DNA from 3 places in the Streptomyces fagopyri genome. Region 3 is predicted to be linked to each of the others. Evidence: riboswitches for the same ligand, from Rfam matches in the RefSeq annotation. Region 3 holds a riboswitch; each other region holds the start of a gene.
What was found. Region 3 has a riboswitch for S-adenosylmethionine ahead of thrC (threonine synthase). Riboswitches for the same ligand answer to the same signal wherever they lie in the genome.
Positions count from the first base shown of each region.

Region 1: it holds a riboswitch for S-adenosylmethionine, as region 3 does, so the genes downstream of both, GFH48_RS39860 (putative leader peptide) here and thrC (threonine synthase) in region 3, are expected to answer to the same signal.
Region 2: it holds a riboswitch for S-adenosylmethionine, as region 3 does, so the genes downstream of both, GFH48_RS40095 (putative leader peptide) here and thrC (threonine synthase) in region 3, are expected to answer to the same signal.

Region 1 covers NZ_CP045643.1:288,364-298,126, forward strand. The annotation lists gene GFH48_RS01315 (GNAT family N-acetyltransferase) at 1-65, opposite strand, end outside; gene GFH48_RS01320 (transporter substrate-binding domain-containing protein) at 155-1,180, opposite strand; gene GFH48_RS01325 (amino acid ABC transporter ATP-binding protein) at 1,252-2,049, opposite strand; gene GFH48_RS01330 (amino acid ABC transporter permease) at 2,046-3,026, opposite strand; SAM riboswitch class IV at 3,344-3,452, opposite strand; partial or broken gene GFH48_RS01335 (DUF1684 domain-containing protein) at 3,631-3,787, shown strand; SAM riboswitch class IV at 3,876-3,990, shown strand; gene GFH48_RS39860 (putative leader peptide) at 4,025-4,141, shown strand; gene GFH48_RS01340 (ABC transporter substrate-binding protein) at 4,361-5,980, shown strand; gene GFH48_RS01345 (ABC transporter permease) at 5,984-6,943, shown strand; gene GFH48_RS01350 (ABC transporter permease) at 6,940-7,872, shown strand; gene GFH48_RS01355 (dipeptide ABC transporter ATP-binding protein) at 7,854-9,542, shown strand.
Region 2 covers NZ_CP045643.1:2,066,781-2,076,543, forward strand. The annotation lists partial or broken gene GFH48_RS08835 (RNA polymerase sigma factor) at 118-1,155, shown strand; partial or broken gene GFH48_RS08840 (F420-dependent methylene-tetrahydromethanopterin reductase) at 1,148-1,417, opposite strand; SAM riboswitch class IV at 1,778-1,924, shown strand; gene GFH48_RS40095 (putative leader peptide) at 1,961-2,035, shown strand; gene GFH48_RS08845 (glutathione S-transferase C-terminal domain-containing protein) at 2,301-3,080, shown strand; gene GFH48_RS08850 (YceI family protein) at 3,192-3,707, opposite strand; gene GFH48_RS08855 (MarR family winged helix-turn-helix transcriptional regulator) at 3,837-4,364, shown strand; gene GFH48_RS08860 (maleylpyruvate isomerase N-terminal domain-containing protein) at 4,464-5,258, opposite strand; gene GFH48_RS08865 (YhgE/Pip domain-containing protein) at 5,636-6,925, shown strand; gene GFH48_RS08870 (hypothetical protein) at 7,078-8,097, opposite strand; gene GFH48_RS08875 (helix-turn-helix domain-containing protein) at 8,275-9,168, opposite strand; gene GFH48_RS08880 (CaiB/BaiF CoA transferase family protein) at 9,400-9,763, shown strand, end outside.
Region 3 covers NZ_CP045643.1:5,144,051-5,153,813, reverse strand. The annotation lists gene groL (chaperonin GroEL) at 1-303, opposite strand, end outside; gene GFH48_RS22245 (cold-shock protein) at 797-1,003, opposite strand; gene GFH48_RS22240 (MoaD/ThiS family protein) at 1,458-1,733, opposite strand; gene thrC (threonine synthase) at 1,861-3,180, opposite strand; SAM riboswitch class I at 3,198-3,354, opposite strand; gene GFH48_RS22230 (glucosyl-3-phosphoglycerate synthase) at 3,522-4,466, shown strand; gene GFH48_RS22225 (alpha,alpha-trehalose-phosphate synthase (UDP-forming)) at 4,593-6,005, shown strand; gene otsB (trehalose-phosphatase) at 6,031-6,906, opposite strand; gene GFH48_RS22215 (DUF3263 domain-containing protein) at 6,962-7,189, opposite strand; gene GFH48_RS22210 (ABC transporter substrate-binding protein) at 7,253-8,518, opposite strand; gene GFH48_RS22205 (ROK family protein) at 8,657-9,607, shown strand; gene nagA (N-acetylglucosamine-6-phosphate deacetylase) at 9,607-9,763, shown strand, end outside.

The sequences.
Region 1 (9,763 bases), 4.9 Mb from region 3:
AGCGCGGCCCAGGCGGGGTTGTCCAGGATGTGCGAGGACTTGGCGTCGAGGGCGGTGACGGACATGGTGTGGCGGTCTCCGGGGTGCGGCTCGGTATGTCCGGCGAGCGGGGAATCCATCCTGGGGCAGCGGCGGAGTCCCCGGCAGACGGTGGTCAGGAGTTGTCGAGCGGCAGGCCCGGCGGGTTGACCTCGGACTTGGCGGCGGCTTCGTTGGCGAGGTCGTACGCCTTGAGCCACTCTGCGTACTGACCGTTCTTGATCAGGTAGTTGATCGCGTCAGCGAGCGGCTTGGCGAGTCCGCTGTCCTTCTTGGCCGTTGCCGCGATCAGGCCCTGCAGGCTCGCGCCCGCACCGGAGTAGGTGCCGGCGGTGCGGGTGGCGTTGGGCGTGCCGGCCACCTGACGGTTGTGGTAGGCGAAGCCGGGGTTGGGACCGAAGGAGGCGTCGATCTTGCCACTGTTCAGGGCGAGGTAGGTGCTGGGGCTGTCCTGAAAATACTTGACGGTGAGCTTCTTGCCCTCCTTGGCCAGCTTGTCCTTCCACTCCAAGAGGATTCTCTCCTGGTTGGTGCCGGAGGCGACGGCGATCGTCTTGCCGTCGAGGTTCGCGTAGTTGCCGTCGAAGTTCCAGGTGCTCTTCTTGGGCACGATGAAGGCGAGGTTGTCCTGCCGGTAGGAGGCGAACTCGTACTTCTTCTTGCGCTCCTCGGTGTCGGTGACGTTGGAGAAGGCCACGTCGACCTTGCCACTGTCGATGCCGACGAAGAGGTTCTCCCAGGTGGAGTTCTTGACCTCGGCCTTGAGCCCGAACACCGCGGCAACCAGGCGGCCGAGGTCGGGCTCGGAGCCGGTGAGTGTCTTCTGGTCGTCGCCGACGTACGCCAGCGGCGGGAAACCGGAGGGCAGGGCACCGATGCCGATCTCCAGCCTGCCGCTCTTCTTGACGGCGGCGGGCAGCTCGGCACTGATGGATGTGACCTCGGAGACCTTGATGGTGGTCTGGGTGGCGGCGCCGTTGGAGACACGTCCGATGACGACCTCGCCGGACTTGGCACTGTCGGTGGTGGTGGCCGCGTCGCTGTTGCCACCGCAGGCGGCGAGCCCGCCGGCCAGGGAGGCGACGGCGGTCGCCGCAGTGATGCCGCTTGTCAATCTGCGTCGGGTGAAGTGCGTGGCCATGGCCGTTCCTTGTCGCTGAAGTTGATGAGGGTGGCGTGCGGGGGTTGGGGTGTCGTAGGGGATGTGGCGAGTCAGAGGACCTTGCTGAGGAAGTCCCTGGTCCGCTCTTGCCTCGGCCTGTCGAGGACCTCGGAGGGTGGACCCTGCTCGATGATCTTGCCGCCGTCGATGAAGACGACCCGGTCGGCGATCTCGCGGGCGAAGCCGATCTCGTGGGTGACGATGACGAGGGTGGTGCCGCTGGTCGCCAGGTCCTTGATGACGGCGAGGACCTCACCGACCAGTTCGGGGTCGAGGGCGGAAGTGGGCTCGTCGAAGAGGATGACGCCGGGCCGCAGGGCGAGGGCGCGGGCGATGGCCACGCGCTGCTGCTGGCCGCCGGACAGTTGCCTCGGGTAGGCGCCGACGCGCTCACCGAGGCCGACCCGTTCGAGGAGCGTCTTGGCCAGCTGCCGCGCCTCGGGCCTGCCGAGCCTTCCGGTGGCGACCGGGGCGATGGCCACGTTGTCGAGTACGGTCAGGTGCGGGAAGAGGTTGAAGTTCTGGAAGACGAAGCCGATCCGGCCGCGCTGGGCGAGGATGGCCCGCTCGCTGATCTCCTTGAGCCGCTCGCCCTGCCGCTTCACACCGATCAGCTCGCCGTTGACACTGACGTAGCCGATCTCGGGCTTCTCCAGGTGGTTGATGACCCGCAGCAGGGTGGACTTGCCGGAGCCGGAGGGGCCCAGGATGACGGTGACCTCGCCGGGGCGGACGGTCAGGTCGATGCCGTCCAGTACCCGGTGGGTGCCGTACCACTTGTGCACGTCGTGGACCTCGACGGTGGCGGCCGCGACGTCCGCCACGGTCTCGAGCGTCTCGGCGGTCATACGGCGGCCTCCCGGCGGATGCGGTCCCGCAGGTCGGATAGGCCGGTGCGGAACGTCTGCAGAGGCGTCGGCGGCAGGCCGCGGGTGGCACCGCGGGCGTAGTGCCGCTCGACGTAGAACTGGATGACGGAGACGACGCTGGTCAGGATCAGGTACCAGGCGGTGACAACCAGCAGCAGCGGCACGATGTCGCCGGGATAGGTGGCGCCCATCGTCTGCGCGGAGCCGAACAGGTCGAGCAGGGACACGTAGAAGACCAGCGAGGTGCCCTTGATCAGGCCGATGAGCTGGTTGACGTAGTTCGGGACGATCGAGCGCAGCGCCTGCGGGAAGACGATTCTCCGGAACTGGTAGCTCTTGGGCAGCCCGAGTGCCGCGGCCGCTTCGTGCTGGCCCTGGTCGACGGAGAGGATGCCGCCGCGGACCACCTCGGCCGCGTAGGCGGCCTCGTTGAGGCTGAGGCCGATGACGGCCACGACCATGTCGGTGCCGAGTCTCGACTCGTCGAAGGAGAAGAAGGCCGGCCCGAAGGGAATGCCGACGCTCAACGTCTTGTACAGGGCGCTGAAGTTGTAGAGGAAGATCAGCACCACGATGAGCGGGACGGAGCGCAGCGCCCAGACGTACGTCCAGCTGACCGCGCGCAGCACCGGGTTCTTCGAGAGGCGGCCCAATGCGAGCACGATCCCGCCGGCAAGACCCAACACCGCACTGTAGGCGGCGACTTCGAGGGTGATCGCCAGGCCGTCGAGGATGGTGGGGCGTAGAAACCAATAGTTCCAGCGGTCCCACTGGTAGAAGGGATTGGTGACCAGTCCGTGCACGAACTGGGCGACCAGGACGAGTACGACCGCGGTCGCGATCCAGCGTCCGGGGCGCCGCAGCGGCAGAACTCGCTGAGCGGTGAGGGGCTTTGACGGTTCATCGGCGGTGGACGTCTCGGGAAGCGTGACGGTAGCGCCAGGGGGTTCACTCACGGTGGGCTCCGGCTGGATCGGACGACACCCCGGATGGCACGGCGGCATGCGCCGGCGAGGCACCGGGGGCGGGGAGGACGACGGAAAACACCGCGGCGGCAGTGTTCGTCAGGAAGTACGGGGGCTGCGGAGAAGTGTCAGCCCCGACAGAGGGCGCGACCCGGGGCGGTACACAGCGCGCTGTTCACGCGGAGCAGATCGACGGCACGATCGGCGACCAGCAGATTCACGTACGGCGGTACGCAACCCTGGGAGCGGCGTGCGGCCGTCCTGGGAACTGCGTACATGACCTCACCGTCACCGTTCCGCCCCTGAGGGCCTCGCGCTTACCGAAACTTCATCGGCCGGGTCGTCACCTGGGGCACCCCACCGCGGTGGGAGGGTTGCCGGTCAGCAAGCCAGGGCTTGTCGCTGACGCTCATGACCGTTCTGGCCAGTAGTTAAGGCAACGGCCCGGACATTTGTCAACGCCGGTCCAGCAGGTGGAAAGGCCAGCGGGCAGTGTAGGCCGTCCGGTCCAGGATGCGAATGGCCGCTCCGCCGGCCGCCAGGACCTGGCAGCAGCCCGGTGGTGGTAGTCGATAGCATCGCGAGGTCGAGGTGGGCGGCCGACGGAAGGGCTGTCCTGGACTTCAACGCGCTGCGAACCTGCCTGCGCCTACACGGACATGGCCACCTGTCCGCTGCCCCCGGCCGTGGACCGGCTGCCGGTGGCGATCGAGGCCGGCCAGAGAATCCCCCTTGGGCGGAGCGGTTCCTGAGACGGACCCGGTGCCGGCCCGACCGGCCTTGCGGGGCCTCGCTCTGTGGCATTGACGTACGACAACAGCCCTCCGTACGATCCCCAACGGCATTGAGTGTCAGCGTCAAGCCCTGGCTTGCTGACCGGCAACCCTCCCGCGCGGTGGGGTGCTCCAGGTGAAAGCCCGGCGTGGATCATCGGCGATCCACGCAAGCGCGTGGCCCCATGAGCGGGGTCGGAGATGGGGAGGGGCAGCATGCGGCACAGCGGTGACCTGACAGCCTCCTTCGCCGTCGTCTCGGTGTTCTCCCGGTTCTCGCGTCGGCGCCACATCGATCTGAAGCGCTCGACCAGCTGTCTCTGTCAGGTCTGAGGAGCCTTCTTCCGGTCGGCTGACATCCGTCGGCGGCCTCGGCTCTCGTCCCTCCTCCCCCTGCCACCGATGTCGGTATCGGGGGCATCCACCTGACCGTCCCCCTCCGCGCAGCGCTCCCCCGTCGCCGGCGTCGCGCCGACCGGGGTCGAACGCCCATGTACGGCCGTGCCCAACTGGACACCCCGTGCCTGGTGACACGAGTTGGAGAAGCCTTCTGTGACCGCACTTCCGGATTTCAGAACCCCCCGATGGGCCACGCTGAGCGCCCTCCTCACCACCAGTGTCCTGCTGACCGCCTGCGGATCCAGCGGCGAAGGCTCCGATTCCGGCAGCGGCCGGGCAAAGTCCGGCGGCACCCTGACCTTCGCGGTGGGTTCGGACGCCGGCTGCGTCGACCCGCAGCAGGTCGCCAGCAACGAGACCATCTACTCGGTCCGCCAGATCGTGGACTCACTGACCGACCAGGACCCCGAGACCGGCAAGATCGTGCCGTGGCTGGCGAAGAGCTGGGACGTCAGCTCCGACGCCACGACGTTCACCTTCCATCTGCGCTCGGGCGTCACCTTCAGCGACCGCTCGAAGCTGACCGCGCAGGTGGTCAAGGACAACTTCGACGCGGTGCCGAAGCTCGGCGTCCTGGGAGCACTGGCCGAGGGTTACCTGAGCGGCGTCAAGAGCACCACCGTGATCGACCCGCTCACCGTCAAGGTGGCCTTCAAGCAACCCAACGCCCAATTTCTGCAGGCCACTTCCACGCACTCGCTGGGCATCGAGTCGTCGGCGAGCGTGAAGAAGACCCCGCAGCAGAGGTGCAGCGACGGAGTCGTCGGATCCGGACCGTTCGTGCTGAAGCAGTACGTGCAGAACCAATCGATCACCCTCGCCAGGCGCACCGGATACGCCTGGGGTTCCTCTTTGTGGAGCAAGAAGGGCGAGGCCTACCTCGACAAGCTGGTCTTCAAGGTCGTGCCGGAGGCGGGCGTACGGGCCGGCAGCCTCCAGTCCGGCCAGGTGGACGCCATCAGCAGTGTCGGCAAGGCCAACGAGGCAGGGCTCAGGGGCAGTCAGGTCGCTCTCCAGCGCCGGGCCAACCCGGGCGTGGTATTCGGCCTGGCCTTCAACAACTCCCGTCCAGCTCTCAAGGACGCCAGAGTGCGGCAGGCGATCCGGTACGCCATTGACCGGAAGCAGATCGCCGACACCGTTTTCCCGACCGGCACCCGGGCCGCGACCAGTGTGCTCGCGCACACGACGCCCGACTACACCAGCCTCGCCTCGAACCTCACCTTCGACGCGGCCAGGGCGAAGTCGCTGCTCGACCAGGCCGGTTGGAAGTCAGGCAGCGACGGTATCCGCACCAAGGGCAGCAGGAAACTCGGCCTGACCATCAACTGGATCCCCAATGCGGCCACCAACCAGCCCGCGCTGGAACTGATCCAGCAGCAGCTCAAGTCCGTCGGCATCGACGTCGTCCTCAAGCAGCTCCAGGTCACCCAGCTGGCCCCGACACTTCAGTCGGGCGACTACGACGCGGCCTGGAGCAACGTCACCCGGGCCGACCCGGACATCCTCCGCAGCTCCTTCTCCACTCAACTGGCCAACTTCTACCGCGTACCGGCCGGTGACCTGGACGCCGCACTGTCCGCACAAGCCGCGACCACGGACACCGCCAAGCGCAAACAGCTGGTGGCCCAGGCCCAGGAGTCGATCGTGCAGAACGCCTACTACGCGCCGGTGGTGGAACTGCAGACCCAGCTGGGCGTGTCGAAGAAGGTGCACGACCTGGACTTCGACGCCTCCAGCCGGATCCAGCTGCACGACACCTGGATCGGCTAGACCGTGCGCCGGTATGTGATCAAGCGGCTCGCGCAAGCGGTTGGGGTGCTGTGGGCGGCCTACACGGTGTCTTTCCTGGTGCTCGACTACCTGCCGGGCGATCCGGTGACGGCGATGGCCAGTGCCGGGATGGACTCGGGGCAGGTCGACCCGGAACAGATCGCCGTACTGCGGCACGAGTACGGCTTCGACAAGCCGGTGCTGGTGCAGTACGCGGAGTATCTCAGCCGGGCGGTGCGTGGGGACTTCGGCGACTCGGTGTCCACCGGCAGACCGGTGACCTCGACGCTGGCCGACGCGCTGCCGCAGACGCTCCAGCTGACCGGGGCCGCACTGCTGCTCGCGGTGGTCCTCGGCGGAGGGGTCGCGGTGGTGGCGACATACACCGCGCGGCGCTGGCTGCGGCAACTCCTGCTGTCGCTGCCGCCGCTGGGAGTGTCAGTCCCCACGTTCTGGGTGGGCCTGCTGCTCGTCGAGGCGTTCTCGTTCCGGCTGCACTGGTTCCCGGCGTTCGGTAACGACGGGCTGCGGGGCCTGGTCCTGCCCGCCCTGACCCTGGCGGTCCCTACCGGCGCGCAGGTCGCTCAGGTGCTGGCCAAGAGTCTGCTCACCGCGCTGGACCAGGCCTATGTCGAGACCGCGCGCGCCAAGGGCGCCGGGCGTTGGCGCGTACATCTGCGGCACGCGCTGCGCAACGCGTCGCTACCCGCGCTGACGGTCGTCGGCCTGCTGGTCGGGCAGTTGATCGCCGGCTCGGTGGTCGTCGAGACGGTGTTCTCGCGCGACGGTCTCGGACGGGTCACCGCCGCGGCGGTCACCGCACAGGACATTCCGCTGGTCCAGGGGGTGGTGGTGTTCGGGGCGCTGATCTTCGTGGCGACGAACCTGGTCGTCGACCTCGTCCACCCGCTGCTGGACCCGCGGATCGTGGTGGCCTCGGGCGGAAAGGCGGCCCTCGCATGAGTCAGAGCCTTGCCGACAGCACAGCCGACGCGGCCGGTACAGCACTCGGCCCGGCCCGGCCGCCCGAAGCGAGATCGGGGCCGGAGCAGAAGCGGCACGTGGACCTACGGCGGCTGCTGCGCTTCGTGCTGCACCGCCCCGGTCTGCTGTTGTCGGTCGTGATCGTCGTACTCGTGGTCCTGGCCTCCTTCTCGCCGGGCCTGTTCACCTCGCAGGACCCGCTGAAGGGGCTGCCGACGGAGAACTTCCGCGGCCCGAGCGGCAGTCACTGGTTCGGCACCGACGAACTGGGCCGTGACGTCTTCTCCCGCGTGGTGCACGGCGCCCAGCTCTCCCTGAAGGCGACGCTGATCGCGGTACTGGTGGCGTTCGTGGTCGGCGGGCTGCTCGGAGTGGTCGCCGGGTTCGTGGGCCGCTGGGTGGACGACGTGCTGATGCGGTTCGTGGACGTCCTGCTGTCCATTCCCGCGCTGTTCATGTCCCTGGCGATCGTCACCGCACTCGGCTACGGGACCGTGAAGGTGGCGGTCGCCGTCGGCATCGCCAGCGTCGCGTCGTTCGCCCGGGTGGCACGCTCCGAGGTGCTGCGGGTGCGTCAGGCGGTGTTCGTGGAGGCGTCTCGGGCGAGCGGGGCCCGCTGGTACTCGGTCCTCGGCCGGCATGTTCTGCCGAACGCGGCGGGGCCGGTGATCGTCCTGGCCACCCTGGACTTCGGCTCCTCCATCCTGGCCGTGTCTGCACTCAGCTTCCTCGGCTACGGGGCGCCACCGCCGGCCCCGGAGTGGGGCACGTTGATCTCCGACGGCCGCAACTACCTGGCCAACGCCTGGTGGCTGACCACGCTGCCCGGCCTGGCGATCGCCGCGACCGTGCTGGCCACCAACCGCATCGCCCGGGCGCTGGACGGCGAATGGTCCCGGCAGCGATGACTGACGAGAGCGAGAACGGTGAGGACGTGACCACACCACTGCTGGAGATACGCGGGCTGTCGGTGTCGTACCGCACCCGGGGCGGCACGGTGGCGGCCGTGCGGAATGTCGACCTGGACGTATGGCCCGGCCAGGTGACCGCGGTGGTCGGCGAGTCCGGCTCCGGCAAGAGCACCACCGCGCACGCCATCACCCGGCTCCTGCCGGGCAACGGCGGCATCGACGCGGGCACCGTCCGCTTCGGCCGGCACGACCTCGCCACTCTGTCGGAAGCAGAACTGCGTACCGTACGCGGGGCACGGATAGGGCTGGTCCCCCAGGACCCGGCCGTCTCCCTCAACCCGGTCAAGCGGATCGGCGAGCAGGTCGCCGAGGTGCTGCGCATCCACGGCCTGGCGACCCGCCGATCGGCTCCCGCCGAGGCGGTTGCCGTCCTGAGCCGGGCCGGGCTACCCGACGCGGCCGTCCGGGCTCGGCAGTATCCGCACGAACTGTCCGGGGGCATGCGGCAACGCGCTCTGATCGCCATCGCCATCGCCGCCCGCCCCGAGCTGATCATCGCCGACGAACCCACCAGCGCACTCGACGTCACCGTTCAGCGGGTCATCCTCGACCATCTCCAGCGCCTCACCGAGGAGTCGGGGACCGCGGTCCTGCTCGTGACCCACGACCTCGGTGTCGCCGCCGACCGGGCACAGCGGTTGGTGGTGATGTCACAGGGCAAGGTCGTCGAGACGGGTCCCACCCGTGACATCCTGGCCGACCCGCAGGACGACTACACCCGGCACCTGCTGGCCAGTGCCCCGAGCCTGGCCACCGCCCGGCCCCGCGTCCCAGTCCACATCCCCGTGCCGAAGACAGGGCCCCTGGTCGAGGTACGCAACCTGGTCAAAGAGTTCGGACTGCCCCGCACCGGCGGCGGGCCCCGCACCCTGCGCGCCGTCGACGACGTCAGCCTCACCCTCCACCGGGGGCAGACCCTCGCCCTGGTCGGCGAGTCGGGCTCGGGCAAGTCCACCACCGCCCGTCTGGTGCTCCGGCTCGCCGAACCGACCGCCGGACAGGTCCTGTTCGACGGCACCGACGTCACCGCCGCCAAGGGCGCCCAGGTCAGAGAGCTGCGCCGACGTGCCCAGCTCGTCTACCAGAACCCGTACGCCTCTCTCGACCCGCGCTCCTCCATCGGCGAGGTGATCACCGAGCCGCTGCGCGCCTTCAAGGTCGGTGACCGCGCCTCGCGGCTCGCCCGGGCCCGCGAACTACTCGACCGGGTGGCGCTCCCGGCCGCGACCCTGCGACGCCGACCGGCGGAGCTGTCCGGCGGGCAGCGGCAGCGCGTGGCGATCGCCCGCGCCCTCGCCCTCTCCCCCGACCTGGTGGTGTGCGACGAGCCGGTCTCCGCGCTCGACGTGTCCGTGCAGGCCCAGGTGCTGGCCCTGCTGGCCGAGTTGCAGGCCGACACGGGCGTGGCGTACCTGTTCATCTCCCACGACCTTGCCGTCGTACGGCAGATCGCGCACGAGGTCGCCGTGATGCGGGCCGGCCGGATCGTCGAGACGGGCCCGCCGCAGGAGCTCTTCACCAATCCGCGCCACGAGTACACGCGCGAGCTGCTCGCAGCCATTCCCGGCAGTCGGATCCCCGCCCCTGCCGAGACCACCACGAGCTGAGGACCGACGTCGCATGAGCACTCCCACCATCACCTCACGACCCCTCCGACCCCGGTGCCCGGCCAGCCACGGGTCGTCCTCAACCCGCCGCCCAACCCGACGTCCGAGCCACTGGGCCCGAACGCTCCCCGACCGGCGCGGAGGCGGTGGCAAGGACTCCCGCGGAGGCAAGTGACGTTCCGCAGAAGACCGCCAGGCGCGGCCGACCGTCGCTGAGCTGA
Region 2 (9,763 bases), 3.1 Mb from region 3:
ACGGGCCAGTCGACACGGGCCCCGAAGGCGGTCGCCTCGGCGGCGTGATCGCCGCGGCCATCCCGAACGGGTGACGGCCCAGCCGCAGCCCCGCGCCGGGCAGTTCCTCCGACCGCTTCCGGACAGGAGTTGAGGGCCATGGAGACGGACTCCCAGGCGTGGGACGAGGAGCCGCCCCGGCCCGTGGCGCACACGGAGGAGGACGACGACGCCCCCGGTCCCCGGCTCACCTCCTCCGGTGCCTCGGTCGATCAGGTACGTGACTACCTCAAGCAGATCGCCCGGGTCCCCCTGCTCGGCGCCGCGCAGGAGGTGGACCTGGCGAAGCGCATCGAGGCGGGCCTGTTCGCCGAGCGCAGGCTCCTGGAGGAGCCGGGCATCGACCCGGGGTTCCGGCGGGAGCTGGAGATCCTGGCCGCTGACGGGCACCGGGCGAAGTCCCATCTCGTGGAGGCGAACCTGCGTCTGGTCGTCTCCATCGCCAAGCGTTACAGCAGGCGCGGGATGCTCTTCCTGGACCTGGTGCAGGAGGGCAACACGGGTCTCATCCGCGCGGTGGAGAAGTTCGACTACGCCAGGGGGTTCAAGTTCTCGACCTACGCGACCTGGTGGATCCGGCAGGCGATCTCACGTGCTCTGGCGGACCAGAGCCGGACCATCCGCATTCCGGTCCACATGGTCGAGGTCATCAACAGGATGGCCAAGGTCCGCAGGGAGTTCATCCAGGACACGGGGGCCGATCCGACCCAGGAGGAACTCGCGAGGAAGCTGGACGTGCCCGTGGAGAAGATCACCGAGATCGAGAACTACACCAAGGAGCCGGTCTCCCTCCACACCCCCCTCGGCGAGGAGGGCGGTACCGAACTGGGTGACGTACTGGAGGACAGCGAGACCATCTCGCCGGCGGACATGGTCACCTTCCTGCTCCTCAAGGACGCCATCCAGGCCGTCCTGGCGAACATGACCGCGCGTGAGGCCGGAATCATCTCGCTGCGCTACGGCCTCATGGACGGCCAGTCCCGCACGCTGGAGGAGATAGGGCAGGTGTACGGGGTGACACGCGAGCGCATCCGCCAGATCGAGTCCAAGACGATGTCCAAGCTGCGTCACCCCTCACGCTCCGAGGCCCTCCGGGACTACCTCGACGTCAGCTGATCACCGGCGGACCCGGCCGTCCCCGGGTGCCCGCGGTGTCGGGGTGGGCGAGGCCCAGGTGGTCGTGGAGGGTGGTGCCCTCGTACTCCGTACGGAACACACCGCGCTCCTGGAGCAGCGGGACCACGGTGTCGGCGAAGGCGTCGAGGCCGCCGGGGGTGATGTGCGGGACGAGGATGAAGCCGTCGGAGGCGTCGGCCTGCACGAAGTCGTTGATCGTCTCGGCGGCGGTGGCCGGGGAGCCGGCGAACGCCTGCCGGTCGGGACGCGGGAACCAGTACTGGAACCTGTCCCACTCGAAGAACGGGTGGGTCGCCAGGCCGTGGACGATCTGGGCGACCAGGGCCAGCACGATCGCCGAGACGATCCAGCGGCCCGGCCGGCCTCGGCTCGGCCACGGGAGCGGGAGGCGGTCTTCCCCTGGCCCGCGTGCATCGCGGTCACCGTCACCGTTCCGGCCCATGGGGCCTCGTGCTCACCGGAGTTGCTCCGGTCCGATCCGGCGTGGGTCAGGCACGGCCAGGAACGGGTGTCGACGCTCGGAAGCCCGGACGACCACGTGGTGAGACCGCGCGGGTGCCTTCTTGACGAGCCCACGGAGCGGACCGAGACTGACGGGGACGGTCACGATTGTCAGCGCCCTTCGCCCGGTTCCCTCCGTGCGTCGCGGTTGATCGGCCCCGGCCCGCTGACAGGCAACCCTTCCACCGCGACGGGGTGCCCCGGGTGACGACCGGGTCCCGCCGGAGCGGTGGGGCAAGCGTGGTCTCGCCTCTCGCGAGCCCCGGACACGGGAGCGACAGGAATGACCGGAAAGGGCACGAGCGGTCTCACCAGGCGCCTGCACATCGATCTGCAGCGGGTCTCCAGCGCCTGCTAGGCGGGTGGGGAGAGTCCCGTCGGCCGCCCGGAGGGCGGGCCTCGCGGAGTCCGGTGCGTGCTCTCGGCGTGCCGGACGGAAGTCCGTGTACCGGACGTGACCGGGGTTCCGCCCGGTGCGGGGAGAGGGCGCACCAGGAGTCGTGAGGCATCCGCGGCTTTCGTGACACGCCCTGGTCCGCGGTCCGGACGGTACGTCAGCGCAGTCACCCCGTCCCGCCGCTGCCGCCCCGGGTGGCAGGGCTTCGTCGTCCCCCTGGAGAGTCATGCCCGAGACAGCCTCGCTCAGTCCGGCCGCCCCCGCCTCCACCCGCCGCGCCCCGGCCTCACCCGCCACGGGGGCGGTCGCCGCCGCGTCCCCCCGGGCCGCCGCACCCTCGCGTGGACACCGCATCCGCAGCCGCATCGGTGTCGGTCCGGCCGGCGGCTTCTATCCCGCGCCGCACCGCTATCAGCTGTACCTCTCCGAGGGCTGTCCGCGCTCGCTGCGCGTCTCGATCACCCTCGGGCTGCTGGGACTGCGTGACTCGGTCACCACCACGCTGCTGACGGGGCCCTCCGGGACACCGGACGCCCGCGTCGCGCTGCGGGCGGCGTACGAGGCCACCTGGCACCACTACGACGGTCCGCTCACCGCGCCGGCACTGTGCGACCGCTGGAGCGGACGCATCGTCAGCAACCACACCCCCGACATCCTGCGCGACCTCGGTGAACTTCCGGGCTGCCGCGACGCCGCCGGGCTCCCCCGGCTGCATCCGCCGTCCCTCGCCGCGGACATCGACACGTTCCGCGCCTTCCTGGACCGCGGCCTCACCCCGGACGCCCCGCCGACGGCACGGTCGGCCGCGCTCGGTTCGCTGGATCAGCGGCTCGCCGCGCGGACACATGTGCTGGGTGGCGAGTTGACGGCCGCGGACGTCGACCTGTGGGTGGCCCTCACGCGCCTCGGCGCGGAGGACGCGCTCTCCCCGTACGGCCGTCTGCGGGACTACGTCCGCCGACTGGGCGCCCATCCGGTCTTCCGTGAGGCGACGCAACTGGTCTGACGGCTCGTCAGACTCTCTCGCCGGACGCCGTCGTCCGCCTGCCCGGCAGAACGCGGACCCGGGACGGCCACTGCCCGCCGCCGCACGGACGGCGGGCGGTGATCCGCCGGCTCAGCCCTTGACGCGGGTGAAGACGAGGGTGCTGACGACAGTGGTCAGGCCGCGGAGCATGCCCATCTGGTTCCAGCCCATGTCGAACTGGTCGCGGTCCACGGTGAACTCCGCGACGAGGGTGACGTCTTCGGCACTCGCCGCGGTGACACGGGCGACGACGGGCTGCGGCCTGGTGACGCCGCGCACGGTCAACTGCCCGGTCACCGCGACGGTGTCGTCCTGGGCGACCACCGCGTCGTCCACCGCGAAGGTGATCGTGGGGTGCCGTTCCGCGTCGAAGAGGTCGGCCGAGCGCAGGTGCTTGTCCCGCTTGCCGTTCTTGGTGTCGAGGGACGCCACGTCCAGGGTGACGGTGCCGTGGGCGGTCCCGTCGGACCGCACCTCGCCCTCCCCGGCGACAGCGGCGAAGACGCCCTTCACCGTCACCAGTCCCCACATCGTCTTGTGCCGGATGACGACGCTGGTGCGGGCGGGGTCGAGCTGCCACAGGCCGGTTTCGACGGCGACGGTCATGAGAGTTCTCCAGACGGTTAACGATGAGAGGTGGCGCACGGGCCGTGGGACAACCAGGAGTCATCCAAATTTGGACGATCACAGGCTAGCCCGTTCTTCAAATTTGGACAACCGGTAGACTGTGACACCATGGCCGACTTCCTCGCCCCCGCTGACCTGCCCGAACACGAGCAGGCGGCCGACGACGGCCTGCTGCCGAGCGAACTGCGGTCCTGGATGCGGCTGTTGGCGGCGGCCGGGGCGATCGAGCAGCAGTTGCGCGCTCACGTCAAGGACGCCCTCGGTGTCTCGCACGACGAGTTCCTGGTGCTGTGCCTGCTGGCCGACCAGCCCGGCTCCAGCCTGCGCATGACACAGATCGCCGAACTGCTGGGCCGCCCCAAGACACGGCTGACCTATCAGGTGGCCTGTCTGCAGCACGCGGGCCTGATCACGCGGCGCTCGGCGTGCGGGGACAAACGGGGTATCGAGGTGGCGCTCACGGACAAGGCGCGCACGCTGCTGAGCGAGTCCTCGCGCCCGCTGGCCGACGCCGTCTCGCAGGCCATCGCCCGAACGGCCTGCGCGCAGCGGTACGAGCAGCTGCACGACTTGCTGCCGCCCCCAGAGGCCCCCCATGACGGTTCACGTGCGGCGGGCGGCCCGGCAGGACCGTGAGCGACGGCCCCGGGGACCGGCTGCAGGGCCGTGACACGGCGCACCCGCCCGCGCCACGGCCCGGAAGCGCGCGAAGCCTCCCCCGGACGGCCTCGCGGGTCAGAAGCCGGGAAAGACGCGTCGCAGGTCGTCCAGCGTGAGGGCGTCCCCCTTCAGGTTCACCTCGGCCGGGGTGTGGGCGGGGGCGTGGCGGCCGGAGACGAGACGCAGCCACCACTCGGCCGGGGCGCTCAGTACGGCGTCGGGCTCGGCGGGCTCGTCGACGAGCGCGACCGAGTCACCCAGGTCGAGCCCGAACGAACGCGTCGGAGAGACCGTCCGCACGGCGATACGGGCGTGGCGGCCGCCCAGGGCGTCCGCCTTGCCGAGGAACCCTATGAGGAGGCCGGCCTGGGTGAGGAGCGGCTCGGTCGCCACCGGCAGCAGCACCGCCGTCGGGTCGAAGGCGACCTCGACGTCCCAGGTGTGGTGGGTGAACTCGCTGAGCCGCAGGCCCGCCAGCGTCGCGACGTCCACGGGTGCCGGCATGAAGCCGAGGTCCACGCGGAGTTCCTCACGGGCCCGCGCGTCCAGCGCCTCGTAAGCGCGTACGAGCCGCTCGTCGGCGTGCACGAATCCCTCGGCGCGCTCGGCCGGGGACATCGCGTCCCAGCGCGCCCACACGGACTTGTTGAAATCGCCGTCCCGCGGTCCGGTGCCGTTCAGCGCGCCCTCCAGGGTCGCGCGGCCGATCTCCGCGCCGCTGCCCAGGTGGCTGAGGACCTGGGACACGTCCCACTCCGACGCGCCCGAGCGCCGGGTGAGGTCGGCGGTGGCGAGCCCGTGCACCACGGAGGTCAGGTAGTCGTGTCCGCCGCGCAGCGCGGCGATGGTCTGGTCGGCACGGTCTGTCATGTCTCGGCTCCGGGGAGGGGTGGGATGGTGCGGGAACCGTACCCAGGACGGTCACGGTGTCCAAGGGGGTGGGGGGTGACAGGGGCGGCGATCGGCCATGGGGATGGTCGTCCGCGGGCCGCGTGATGGCGCGCTCGCACGACGAGTACGACGAGTACGACGAGTACGACGAGTACGACGACGACCGCGGATACGACCGGTACGACCGGTACGACGACCGCGGATACGACCGCCGGGGCGCGGGCGCCCTCCGCTCGCCCCGGTCCCGCACCCGGCGAGTCGCTGAACACGGTGGCGCCGCACCCCGCATCCTGGCCTGGCGGGCGCGTCCCGCCCGCCCCGTCCCGCCCGCGCCCGACCCCCAACCACGGAGGACCATGGCCGCCGACGGCACGCCCGCTCCCGACCACGCCCCTGCCCCGGCCGGTGCGGCGGCCCTCCTGCGGCGCCCCAGGCTGTGGCTGCTGCCGACCGTGCTGAGCGGGCTGCTCTCACTGCTGCTGGCCCTCCTCTACATGGGCGGCATCCTCAATCCGAACGGCGCCCTGCGCGACCTGCCCATCGGTATCGTCGACACCGACCAGGGCAGACCGATGCCCGGACAGACGACGAACCTGGGAGCACAGCTCACCCGCGCGATCGTCGCCGACACCTCAGGCAAGGCCCGCTGGCAACGGCTCACCCGCGCCCAGCTCCAGGACAGACTCACCGCCGGAAAGATCTTCGGCGCGCTGGTCGTCCCCGCCGACTTCACGGCCTCCGTCACCGCGCTCACCACCTCGGACGCGACGGCCCGGCCGAAACTGACGGTCCTCACCAACCCGGGTCTGGGCAGCCTCGGCTCCTCACTGGCGAGCCGGATCGCCCAGCAGACCGCCCAGCAGGCCTCGCTCACCGTCGGCAAGCGGCTCACGGCCTCCCCCGCGGCCGCGGACGCCGACTCCACGACCCGTCTGCTGCTGGCCGACCCGGTGACGGTCACCACCGAGGTCGGCCACCCCATCGGTGAGCACAGCGGCCTGGGCCTGACCGCCTTCTACTACACGCTGCTGCTGGTCCTGGCCGGGTTCCTGGGAGCGAACGTCATCAACAACGGCGTGGACACCGCGCTCGGTTACGCCGACACCGAGATCGGCCCCTGGCACACCCGCCGCCCCACCGTGCCGATCAGCCGTACCCAGACGCTGCTGCTGAAGATGGGCATGACCGCGGGCATCTCCGTGCTGACCACCACGCTGGTGATGGTCGCCGCCATCGCGATCCTCGGCATGGACGCCTCCCACCTGCCACTGCTGTGGATCTACTCCTACTGCGCGAACGTCGCGGTCGGCCTGGGCGTCCAGGCCATCAACGCGGCCTTCGGGGGGATCGGCCAGCTCGTGTCCATGTTCGTGTTCATCGTGCTCGGCCTCCCCTCGTCCGGATCGACCGTCCCGCTGCAGGCCGTCCCGGGCTTCTACCGTTTCCTGAGCGTCTTCGAACCGATGCGCCAGCTCGGCGGTGGCGTCCGCTCCATCCTCTTCTTCGACGCGCGCGCCGACGCCGGTCTCGCCCGCGCCTGGCTCATGATCGCGGTCGGCACGGCGGTCGCCCTGCTCTTCGGGCTCGCGATGACGCGCTACTACGACCGCAGGGGCCTGCACCGCCTGACCCCGCAGCCGGCCTGAGCGGGCTCGGGAAGGCACGCGGACACGAGCACCCGGAGGACCCCCGAGGTCCCTGGCACCGTGTACGGGTGATCACGAGCACCGCGTACGGGTGCGGACCTGCGCGGCCGGGGCGCCGGGGCCGGAACAGCCGGCCCGGCGCCCCGCGCCTGTCATCGGTGGTCGCCGGGCGTGTTCCCCGCGCCCGTCACCCGGCCCGGTACGGGGGCGAGCAGGAGGTTGGGGTCGGTGGCCGTCGTGTACGCGGCGCTGAGGACGTAGAGGGTGCCGCGGCGCAGCGCGACCGAGGTCGGGTTCTGCAGTCCGTCCGCCGCGGTGAGCACGGTCGAGGAGGTGCCGTCGCGCCGGATCCGCACGACCGTGCCGGGCCCGTCGAGCGCGGCCAGGATCTCGTCGCCGCGGCCGGTGAAGGCGAAGTCGTCGATGCCGGTCAGACCCGTCGCCGTGGTGCGGACCGGTCCGGGCCGGCCCCCGGGTCCGAACGGGATGCGCAGCACGGTGCCCCCGTCGAGGTTGGTGGCCCACAGCGCGCCGCGGTGGATCTTCAGGCCGTTGACGCCGAGGAATCCGGTCGCGGCGAGTTCGGGAGCGGCGGACCAGGTGGTGGGGTCACCGCCCGTGGTCGGCACGGTGAGGATCTCTCCCCGTACGGAGTCGGCGGCGTAGAGCCTGTGGTGGCGCTCGTCCAGCACCAGTCCGTTGGGCAGGCCGTCGGCGCGGAGTGCCGCGATGCGGTGCGGGGTGCCGCCCGGACGCAGCCGCCACACGCCGGTCAGGTCCGGGGTGCCGCTGGCGTAGAGGAAGTACAGCGTGCCGTCGTGGGCCCGGACGATGCCCGTGGTCAGGGCGAAGCCGAGGGCCGGGGTGTGGACGCCGCCGTCGGCCGGTGCCGGCAGGGTGGCCAGGACGCGGATCGCGCCGGCCGGGCTGACGGCGGCCACCTGACGGGCGGCCGCGAACGTGACGTCGGCCGTGCCGTCGGGCTCCAGCGCGATGTTCTCCGGCATCTGTCCCCGGGCGAGGTCGAAGTGCGCGGCGATACGGGGCGTCGCGACCGGCCTTGTCACGGCCGGTCCCGTCGCCGCCGTGGCGGAGATCTCGGTGAAGGCCGTGACCGCGGTCGTCGCGGCGAGGGTGACGGCACAGGCGAGTACGGCCAGTTTGTTTCTCATGTCCTTCTGTTTCCTTCACAAGGGTTTTCGGGCGCACGGCATCGCGTGCGCGGTGCGGGGCGGACGGATTCTCCGGATGTGTCCGGACGGCCGGACTGCCGGACTGCCGGACTGCCGGGTTGCCGGACGCCGGGAACCGCGGGCGTCCGGGGGTGCCGAGGGGAGGGGAGGCTCGTGCTAGGCGGGGGCGCGCCCCGGGGACCTGGCCGGTCGCACGCCCTGCCGGTCGGCGCCGGCGCTGTGCACGAGGAGCGTCATGGCGGCCCGTGACGGTGAGTGCGCCTCGGTGGTCGCGATGACGACGGTCAGGCCGTCCTCGGCGTGCAGCGTCTGCTGCGTGACATCCATGGCACCCACCAGCGGATGCCGCATCCCGTAGCCGGTCGCTTCACTCGTCTTGACCCGGTGGTCCGCCCACATGGAGGCGAACTCCTCGCTGCCGAGAGTCAGTTCACCGACGAGTGAGGCGAGGGCCGGGTCGTCGGGAAACCGGCCGGACGCCAGCCGCAGGGCACCCACCACGGCTCTGGCCTTGGCCGGCCAGTCCACGTAGAGATCACGGGTGTGCTCGTCGAGGAACACCAGGCGCGCCATGTTCGGCCGCTCCCCCGGCCGTTCCGGTCCCTCCGGGTCGAGGTGACCGGCGTACAGCGCGTGCCCGGCGCGGTTCCAGGCCAGGACATCACCGCGCCGCCCCAGCACCACCACGGGTACGTCGTCCAGCGCGGCCGTCAGCCGCGCGAGGGCCGGTGACACCCGTTCCGGCTCCGGCCGGCGTGCGCGGGTCCGGCGACGCGCGCCCGCGGCCAGTTCGAGCAGGTGCCGGCGTTCGGCCTCGCCGAGTCGCAGTGCCTGCGCGATCGCCTCCAGGACCTCCGGGGAGGCGTTGGACTGCCCCTGCTCCAGCCGCGCGTAGTACGACTGGCTGACACCCGCCAGCTGGGCCAGTTCCTCGCGCCGCAGCCCGGGCACACGGCGTCGGTCGCCGTAGGTCACCAGGTCGAGATCCTCGGGCCGCACCTGGGAGCGGCGTGCCCGCAGGAACTCGCCGAGCTGTCGTTTTCCGTCCATGCCCCGAGTATTGGACTCCCCGGCACCGGCCTACCACACCCTGTCCGGGATACCCGGGCGGGCGGCGACCCGGACCTGTGGGGGGGCCGCGTCCGCGTACAGTCCGGGCCGGTCACCGCGGACACGGCAGTCACCACGGCCCGGTCACCGCGGACACCGCGAGCGTGCCCATGATGGCAGCATGACCCGCGTCGCCATGTTCTCCCGGCCAGCTCTCCGGAGGTCCGTCCGATGACCGAGCTTCCCCTCGCCGGCATCACCGTCGTCAGCGTCGAGCAGGCGGTGGCGGCGCCCTTCGCGACCCGTCAACTCGCCGACCTCGGCGCTCGGGTGATCAAGGTGGAACGTCCGGGAGAGGGCGACTTCGCCCGCCGTTACGACACCACCGTGCACGGCGAGTCCAGCTACTTCGTCTGGCTCAACCGCTCCAAGGAGTCACTGACCCTGGACCTGAAGTCGGCGAGGGGACGCCACATCCTGGAGCAACTGCTGGCCGGCGCCGACGTGTTCGTACAGAACCTGGCCCCCGGAGCGGCCGCCCGGCTCGGCCTCGACGCCGCGTCGCTGAAGGAACGGCACCCGTCGCTGATCCCGT
Region 3 (9,763 bases):
CTCACGGACGAGCGCCTGGGCGAGAACGGTCGCGGTGGTCGTGCCGTCACCGGCGACGTCGTCCGTCTTCTTGGCGACTTCCTTGACCAGCTCGGCGCCGATCTTCTCGTACGGGTCCTCGAGCTCGATCTCCTTGGCGATGGAAACACCATCGTTGGTGATCGTGGGGGCGCCCCACTTCTTCTCGAGGACGACGTTGCGGCCCTTGGGGCCAAGGGTGACCTTGACGGCGTCGGCGAGCTGGTTCATCCCGCGCTCGAGACCGCGCCGTGCCTCCTCGTCGAACGCGATGATCTTGGCCATGTGAAGTGGTCCTCCCAGGACGGATGGGGGTCCCCCCTGCCCGAGCGGAGTCGAGCGCTGGGGGAGGTGCTCCGGACCGCGCTGGCGCCCGCGACGGACGGCCTGCCTGCCCCGTGGTTCCTTGCACCACCTGGCCTGCGGGCCTCACCGACCCGGTCCTTCGTTATCACTCTCACCTTCAGAGTGCTAACGCAATGATTAGCACTCGCCCCTGCCGAGTGCAAGCGACTCGGGTGGATCCCCAGGTGAACACGGGAGCCGGGACCGCCCCCCGGAGGGGGTCGCGCGAGCGCCCCGAAGAGGTCGCGCGGATGTCCCGGGAGAGGCCAGGCACAGCCCCCGCAGGACTCCCGGACCGGCTCCGGAGGGTTCACGGACCGGCCGCGGAGGGCTCACGGGCGGGCCCCCGACCGGCCCACGGGCATACCGAAGGGCTCGCACCCCAGAGGGATACGAGCCCTTCGTCACGTCGAACAGTCAGTCGGCGCGTGCTTCAGCCGGTCGCGAGCCGGACCATGTCCGCCTGCGGCCCCTTCTGGCCCTGCGAGATCTCGAAATCGACCCGCTGACCCTCTTCCAGGGTGCGGTAGCCGTCCATCTGAATCGCGCTGTAGTGGACGAAAACATCCGCACCACCGTCGACCGCGATGAAGCCGTACCCCTTCTCCGCGTTGAACCACTTGACGGTGCCCTGAGCCATGCCTAACTCCCCTATTACTGGCCCTTGCACAGGACCGCACTTCGCGGGCCCGGGTCAGACCTCCACCCCCCAACGGATTGGGGGTGTGCGCCGGAACGCGTCGACCGCGGCTGAATGTATCTGTCCAACTGCCGTCTGCAACAGGTCAATCGGACGAGAATTCTGGGCACGGCCGATCGGGAATATAGGGAGAATTCGCGAATATTTAGGGCAACTCGGGCCCTATAAAGGCCGCATAAGGCTCAAAAACGCCGGGCATTTTGGCTACTTCTTGCCGCAGGCCGGACGTGAACTCATATGCACCCGGCATGGAAAACGAAGCCGGTTCCCCAACTGTACCGTGCTCAACCATACAGAATTGCCCCCTCCGCTTCTCTCGCGGAGGGGGCAATTCGATGAACTCTCGGTGATTGGCATTACCCACGGTAATGATCTCACCGTGGGTAACCGCCCGTCAGCCTCCGGCGACGGCCGGGATGATCGACACGCCGGCGCCGTCCGGCGTCGCCGTCTCCAGGCCCTGCTCGAAGCGGACGTCGTCGTCGTTGACGTACACGTTGACGAACCGGCGCAGCTTGCCCTCGTCGTCCAGCACGCGCGCGGCGATGCCCGTGTGGTTCTTCTCCAGGTCGGAGATCACCTCGCCGAGGTTCCCTCCCTCGGCGGTCACCTCGGACCGGCCGCCGGTGTAGGTGCGCAGGATGGTGGGGATGCGGACGTTGACGCTCATGCGATGACCTCCCGGTCGGATTCTGGGGTACGGCTGGGGAGCGCCCCGGCAGGGGCACGGCGCGCGAAGCAGCGCGCCCGGCTTCCCACGGGCCCGTGGCCGGAGAACGACCTCCCCGGCCGGGCGGCTACGCGAGGCCGGCCTCGCGGAAGGAGTCCAGGCTGGGGCGGATGGTCGCGGTCAGTCCCGTACCGGCCACCGCGTCCAGCGTCTTGAGGCCGTCACCGGTGTTCAGCACGACCGTGGTGAGCGTCGGGTCGAGCAGTCCGTTCTCGATCAGCTTCTTGGCCACGCCCACCGTCACCCCACCGGCGGTCTCGGCGAAGATCCCCTCGGTGCGCGCCAGCAGCCTGATCGCGTCGACCACCTGCTCGTCGTTCACGTCCTCCACCGCCCCGCCCGTCCGCCGCGCGATGTCCAGCACGTACGGGCCGTCCGCGGGGTTGCCGATGGCGAGCGACTTGGCGATGGTGTTCGGCTTCTGCGGCCGTACGACGTCGTGACCGGCCTTGTAGGCGACGGACACCGGCGAACAGCCCTCGGCCTGCGCACCGAAGATCTTGTAGGGCTTGTCCTCGACGAGACCGAGCTTGATCAGCTCCTGGAGCCCCTTGTCGACCTTGGTCAGCTGGGAGCCCGAGGCGATCGGCACGACGAGCTGGTCGGGCAGCCGCCAGCCGAGCTGCTCGCAGATCTCGTACGCGAGGGTCTTGGACCCCTCCGCGTAGTACGGCCGCAGGTTGACGTTGACGAAGCCCCAGCCCTCACCGGCCGGGTCGCCGATCAGCTCGGAGCAGAAGCGGTTCACGTCGTCGTAGTTGCCCTCGATGCCGATGAGCTCGCCGCCGTAGACCGCGGCCATGACGACCTTGCCCTGCTCCAGGTCGTGCGGGATGAACACGCAGGAGCGGAAGCCGGCGCGGGCGGCGGCGGCACCCACCGCGCCGGCGAGGTTGCCGGTCGAGGAGCAGGAGAGGGTGGTGAAGCCGAAGGCACGGGCCGCCTCGATGGCCTGGGCGACGACGCGATCCTTGAAGGAGTGCGTCGGGTTGCCCGAGTCGTCCTTGACGAAGAGCCGGCCGGGGTCGACACCCAGCTCGCGGGCGAGGTTGTCCGCCTGGACGAGCCTGGTCCAGCCCGGGTTGATGTTCGGCTTGCCGGCGACGTCGGCCGGGACGGGGAGCAGCGGCGCGTAACGCCAGATGTTCGCGGGGCCCGCCTCGATGCGCGCCCGCAGTTCCTCGGTTTCGTAGGCCGAGAAGTCGTAGGCGATCTCCAGCGGTCCGAAACACTCCTCGCAGGCGAAGACCGGGCCGAGCGGCACCCGGTGGCCGCACTCGCGGCAGGTGAGCGCGGCGGCGGGACCCAGATCGACGGATCGCGCGGAATCGGCCGGGTTCGCGGAGGTCACGGTGTCCGGAGTGCTTGCAACAGTCTGCGCAGCCATGGAGGCGAGGCCCTTTCTCCTCATCTTCCTCACGACGCACTTCGCCGTGAGACGGATTTGGCACCTTCCCGAGCCGGGAGCCCCGCGACGCGATCAGCGATGATCGGTACGAGACCGGCTGGAGGGTTGCCGGGGCTTCATCGGGCCGTATCCCTCTGCCCCTCTGGATGAGCGGTATTCGGTTGTTGGTCTTCAATTCGGGATGATCTACGACATGCGATGGTCATCCGCGTTGTTCAAGACTGTAACCGAAGGCCAGGACAGTTGAGATAGTCGTCCGAACCGCGAGATGGATCACACCGGGGGACACCGGGTGATCAGACAGTGAGGAGCCGCAGACTGTGCTGAAGGAAGTCGAGCGCTGGCTGAGCACACGCTCCTGGTCCGTGGCCGATCGTCCGCTGCACGGAATCATGTCCGCCAAACGCGCCTCGGGCTCCACGGTGAGCGTCGTGCTGCCCGCGCTGAACGAGGAGGAGACGGTCGGCGAGATCGTCGCCGTCATCCGCGACGACCTGATGCGTCAGGTGCCCCTCGTCGACGAGATCGTCGTCGTCGACTCGGGTTCGACCGACCGCACGTCGGAGGTCGCCGCCGCGGCGGGCGCGCGCGTCGTGCACCGGGACGAGATCCTGCCCCGCATCCCGGCCGTGCCCGGCAAGGGCGAGGTCCTGTGGCGGTCGCTCCTCGTGACGAGCGGGGACATCGTCTGTTTCATCGACGCGGACCTGAGGGAGTTCTCGTCGGACTTCGTCTCCGGGATCGTGGGTCCGCTGCTCACCGAGCCGGACGTGGACCTCGTCAAGGGGATGTACGACCGTCCGCTGGCCGGCGCCGCGGGCCAGGGCGGTCGCGTCACGGAACTCATGGCCCGCCCGCTGCTGAACATGCACTGGCCCCAGCTGGCCGGCTTCGTCCAGCCGCTCGGCGGTGAGTACGCGGCCCGCCGCTCGCTGCTGGAACAGCTGCCCTTCCCCGTCGGCTACGGCGTCGAACTGGGCATGCTCGTCGACGCCCTGCACCTGGTGGGCCTCGACGCGCTCGCCCAGGTCGACGTCGGCGAGCGCAAGCACCGTCACCAGGACGGGCAGGCGCTGGGCCGGATGTCCGCCGCGATCTACCGCACGGCGCAGCTCCGGCTGGCCCGCGGGCATCTCATCCGGCCGTCCCTCACCCAGTTCGAGCGGGGCGAGGACGGTTTCGAGCCGCGTACGTACTCGGTGGACACGGAGGAACGCCCCCCGATGGCCGAAATCTCCGAGTACGTGAAGCGCAGGGCCGCGTGAGCCCGGCCCCTGGTGAGGGGCCGGCGGGCGGCGCGACCGGCCCCGCCGTCCCGCGGTCCGTGTCCTTCGTCGCATACGGCCGACGGGAACGTTTGAGCGTTTCGGTGCCGGGCTAGGTTTCGAGGCATGGCTTCGACGGCTTCATCGCACGGCACCCACCGGATCCTCGTCGCGTCCAACCGCGGTCCGATCTCCTACGAGGTGCTGGAGGACGGCTCGCTCCAGGCCCGGCGCGGCGGGGGCGGGCTGGTCTCGGGCCTCTCCGCGATCGGGCCGGACGCGGGGGCCCTGTGGGTGTGCTCGGCGCTCGGCGAAGGCGACCGCGAGGCGGTCCGGCGCGGAGTGGGCGAGGACGGCGTGCGGATGCTGGACATCGACGCCGCGGTGCACGCGGACGCGTACAACGGCATCGCGAACTCGGTGCTGTGGTTCGTCCACCACATGCTGTACCAGACACCGCTGGAGCCGGTCTTCGACCAGGAGTTCCGCCGCCGGTGGGCGTCCTACGAGGCCTACAACCGCGCGTTCGCGCGGGCCCTGGCGGACGAGGCGGCCGAGGGCGCCGTCGTGATCGTGCAGGACTACCACCTGACCCTGGTCCCGGGCATGCTCCGCGAGCTCCGCCCCGACCTGCGGATCGGCCACTTCTCGCACACCCCGTGGGCGCCGGTCGACTACTTCCGGATGCTGCCCGACGACATCGCCGGGCAGGTGCTGCGCGGCATGCTCGGCGCGGACCGGCTGGGCTTCCTGACGCACCGCTGGGCGGACGCGTTCACCGCCTGCTGCGAGGCGCTCGTCGGCGGGCTCGGCACCACCCGGGTCGGTGTGCACGGACTCGGCGCGGACGCGGACTTCCTGCGCGGGCGCTCCCACGAGGCGGACGTCACGGAGCGGATGGCCGCGCTGCGCGAGCAGATCGGCGAGGGCCCCGACGGCCGCGCCCGCCGGGCGATCGTGCGGGTGGACCGCACCGAACTGTCGAAGAACATCGTGCGGGGTCTGCTGGCCTACCGGCAGCTCCTGGAGGACCGGCCGGAGTGGCGCGAGCGGGTGGTCCACGTGGCCTTCGCCTACCCCTCCCGCCAGGACCTGGCGGTCTACCGGGACTACACGGCCGCCGTGCGGACCCTGGCGGACGAGATCAACTCCGAGTACGGGACGCCGGGTTGGACGCCGGTCGTGCTGCACGTCAAGGACGACTTCGCCCGCTCGCTGGCCGCCTACCGGCTCGCCGACGTCGCCCTCGTCAACCCCATCCGGGACGGCATGAACCTCGTCGCCAAGGAGGTGCCCGTCGTCTCCGACGAGGGGTGCGTGCTGGTGCTGTCCCGGGAGGCCGGGGCGTACGAGGAGCTGGGCGAGGACGCGGTCGCGGTGAACCCGTACGACGTGGTCGGCACCGCGCGGGCGCTGCACGAGGCCCTGTCCCTGCCGGCCGGTGAGCGGGCCGAGCGCACGAAGCGGCTCGCCGCGGCGGCGACGGCCCTGCCTCCGGCGCAGTGGTTCCTGGAGCAGCTGCGCGCGCTGGAGGCGTGAGGCCGTCGCACCACGGCCCGCCGGGCTACCGGTCCATCAGGCCGGCCAGCGACCTCAGCAGGTGGACGACTCCGGCCGGACCGTCCACGACCAGGTCGGCGCGTTCCGCGAGTTCCGTGACCTCCGGGCTGCCGCTGCACACCAGCAGGCCCGGGACGCCGTCCGAGCGGAGTTTGTCGACGGCCGCGAAGGCGGGGAGGTCGCCGAGGTCGTCGCCCGCGTAGAGGACGGCTTCGGCGCCGACCTCGCGGACGTACTCCAGGAGGGCGACGCCCTTGTCCATGCCCGGCGGGCGCAGTTCCAGGACCATCCGGCCCGGTTCGACGATCAGGCCGTGCCGGGTGGCGAGGTCGGCGAGGGGTTCGCGCAGGGACTCGAAGGCGGCCTGCGGGTCCGTGGCGCGGCGCGTGTGGACGGCGAGGGCGCGGCCCTTCTCCTCGATCCACGTGCCCTGCCAGACCCCGATCCGGTCGAGGAATCCCGGCAGCTCCGCGCGGACGGAGGCCACACCCGGGTGCGGTGCGGGGGCGCTGACGGTGCCCGTGCGGGCGTCCCAGCGTTCGGCGCCGTAGTGGCCGAGGACGACGAGGTGGTCGAGGCCCGGGACGCCCGCGAAGCCGCCGTGGCGCACCGCGACGCCGGCGGGCCGGCCGGTGACGACCGCGACGGAGGCGACCTTCGGGGCGAGGGCCGCGAGGGCGGGGACCGCGGCGGGGTGGGCACGGGCCTGTTCGGGGTCGGGGACGATGGGGGCGAGGGTTCCGTCGAAGTCGAGTGCGATCACGGTGCGGGCGGGCCGCGCGAGGATGGCCTGCAGCCCCTCCGCTCCCGCGGTGGTCGCCGGTGTCGGAACGGTGTCCGTGGTCTCGGGGTGTTCCGGGAATTCCGCATGACTGCCCATGGGCCGACCCTATCGGCGCCGCCCCGAACCCACCCGGACTTCCTCCGCCCCCGGGTCAGCGGTCCTCGCGACGCCCCGCCCTGATCCGGCGCAGCCGGTTCACCGTGATCGGATCGTGGGCCAGCGCCCGCGGATCGTCGAGAAGGGCGTTCAGGAGCTGGTAATACCGCACGGGCGCCAGCCCGAGCTGCTCCCTTATCGCCCGCTCCTTCGCCCCCGGCCCGGCGAATCCCCGCCGCTCCAGGGCGAGAACCGCCCGCTCCCGCGCCCCGAGCTCCTCCATGGACGTCATGGAAAGCACCGTAACCCCGCCCACCGACACCCGCGCCGCCGGTCCGCGCCGCCCTCAGTCCGTGCTGTCCCTGATGGTCGCCGTCCGCTGCAGCGCGCCGAGGACCCCGGCCGGGCTTCCGCCGGGACCGACCGCCTTGCCGATGTCCTGCTTGATGTCCGCGCTGACGGACGCCCAGGAGGTCTTGCCGACCGGATAGAGCTGCGAGGTGGGCAGCTCGCCGAGGAACGGGGCGAACTCCTTGTCGTGCGTGTCGGCGCTCATCGCCTGGGACGCGGACGTCGTCACCGGCAGCAGGTCGTACTCGTGGGAGAAGGCGAGCACGTTCTTCTCGCTGTACACGTAGTCCAGGAACGACCCGATCTGCTCCCGGTGGCCGTTGTGCTTGAACGCCATCATCCAGTCGGCGACACCCATCGTCGCCTTGGCCCTGCCGTTGACGCCCGGCATCGGCACCATGCCGAACCGCACGCCCTTGTCGGCCGCCGCCTTCATCAGAGTGGGGTGCCCGTTGAGCATCCCGACCTCACCCCGGGCGAACGCCGCGAAAGCGTCCGCACGGTTGAGCTTGGCAGGTGCGACGGGTCCGGTGAGCCCCTTACCGACCAGTTCGTTCTTGAGCCAGGTGAGGGTGTCGACGTTCTCCGTCGAGTCGAGGTGGTACGTGCCGACGTCGTCGGTGTAGCTGTCGCCGCCGCTCAGCAGCCACTGCATGGTCTCCGCCTGCGCCTCCTCCGGGCCCAGCGGCAGCGCGTAGGGGAACTTCACGCCCCGCGCCTTGAGCGCCGCCGCGTCGGCCGCGAGCTCGCTCCAGCTCCGCGGCGGCGTGAGGCCGGCGTCCGCGAAGAGCTTCTTGTTGAAGAACAGCAGTCGCGTGGAGGCCGCGAAGGGCATGCCGTACTGCACCCGGTTCATCTGCCCCGCCTCGGTGAGCTGGGAGACGAAGTCGGCCTGGACGGGGATGGAAAGCACCTGATCGGCGCTGTAGAGCCCGCCCTTGGCGGCGTAGTCGGCGTACGCGCCGATCTGCGCCATGTCGGGCGCCCGGCCCGCCGCCACCCGCTCGGCGACCTTGCGGTCGACATCGGTCCACGGGTACACGGTGACCTCGACACGCACACCCGGGTGGGCGGTCTCGTACCCCTTGACCACCGTGTCCCAGTACTTCTGGGAGCTGTTGGCCCTGGAGTCGCCGTAGTCGGCCGCCACGAGTTCGAGGGTCACGTCTCCGGACCCGTCCGAGCTGCCGCAGCCCGCGAGGGTCGCCGTCATGCCCAGCGCGGACATCACCGCGACCAGTCCAGTCCTACGTCGCTGCACCCTGTCGTCTCCCACCCCTGCGCCGTGTTGCCGTCTTTGCTTCTGCGTCCATTGCATCCGTCTCGGAATGCGGATACAAGGTCTACACCACGTGAGTGGACTAGACCTCTCCTGGGGTAAGGGGCGACACTGTCCCCCGTGAGACATGTCATCGCCCTCGATGTGGGCGGCACCGGGATGAAGGCCGCCCTGGTCGGGCCGGCGGGCGAGTTGCTCCACCAGGCCCGCCACGCCACCGGCCGGGAACGCGGCCCGGACGCCGTGGTCGGCACGATCCTCGACTTCGCGGCCGAACTGCGCGCGCACGGCGAGCGGCTCTTCGGCACACCCGCCGCCGCCGCCGGGGTCGCCGTTCCCGGCATCGTGGACGCCGGCAGCGGCACCGCCGTCTACTCGGCCAACCTCGGCTGGCGCGACGTACCGATGCGCCGGCTGCTCGGCGAGCGGCTGGGCGGGGTGCCGGTGGCGCTCGGGCACGACGTGCGCACCGGCGGCCTCGCGGAGGGCCGGATCGGCGCGGGGCAGGGGGCCGACCGCTTCCTGTTCGTCCCCCTCGGCACCGGCATCGCGGGCGCCATCGGCATCGACGGCGGGGTGGAGGCGGGCGCGCACGGCTTCGCCGGCGAGATCGGCCACATCGTCGTACGCCCCGGGGGCACCGCGTGCCCGTGCGGACAGCACGGCTGTCTGGAGCGGTACGCGTCCGCGGCGGCCGTCAGCCAGGCCTGGGCCGAGACCTCCGGGTCACCCGACGCCGACGCGGCGGACTGCGCGCAGGCCGTGGCGGCGGGGGACGCGCGGGCCGTACGGGTCTGGCAGGACGCCGTCGACGCGCTCGCCGACGGACTCGTCACCGCGCTCACCCTGCTGGACCCGCGCACCCTGATCATCGGTGGCGGTCTCGCCGAGGCCGGGGAGACCCTGTTCACACCCCTGCGGGCCGCGGTGGAGCGACGCGTCACCTTCCAGAAGCTGCCGTCGATCGTCCCGGCGGCCCTCGGGGACACGGCCGGCTGCCTGGGCGCGGGCCTGCTGGCCTGGGACCTGCTCGAAACTTCCCACACCGACCGCTCGGAGGTAACCATCTGATGGCCCCTAGCAAGGTTCTCTCCGGTGCCAGGGTGGTCCTGCCCACCGGGGTCGTCGACGGCGGACGCGTGATCGTCGACGGCACGCGCATCGCCGGGAGCGCGGCCGACGACACCCCGGCCACCGATCTGTCGGGCCACTGGCTCGTCCCCGGCT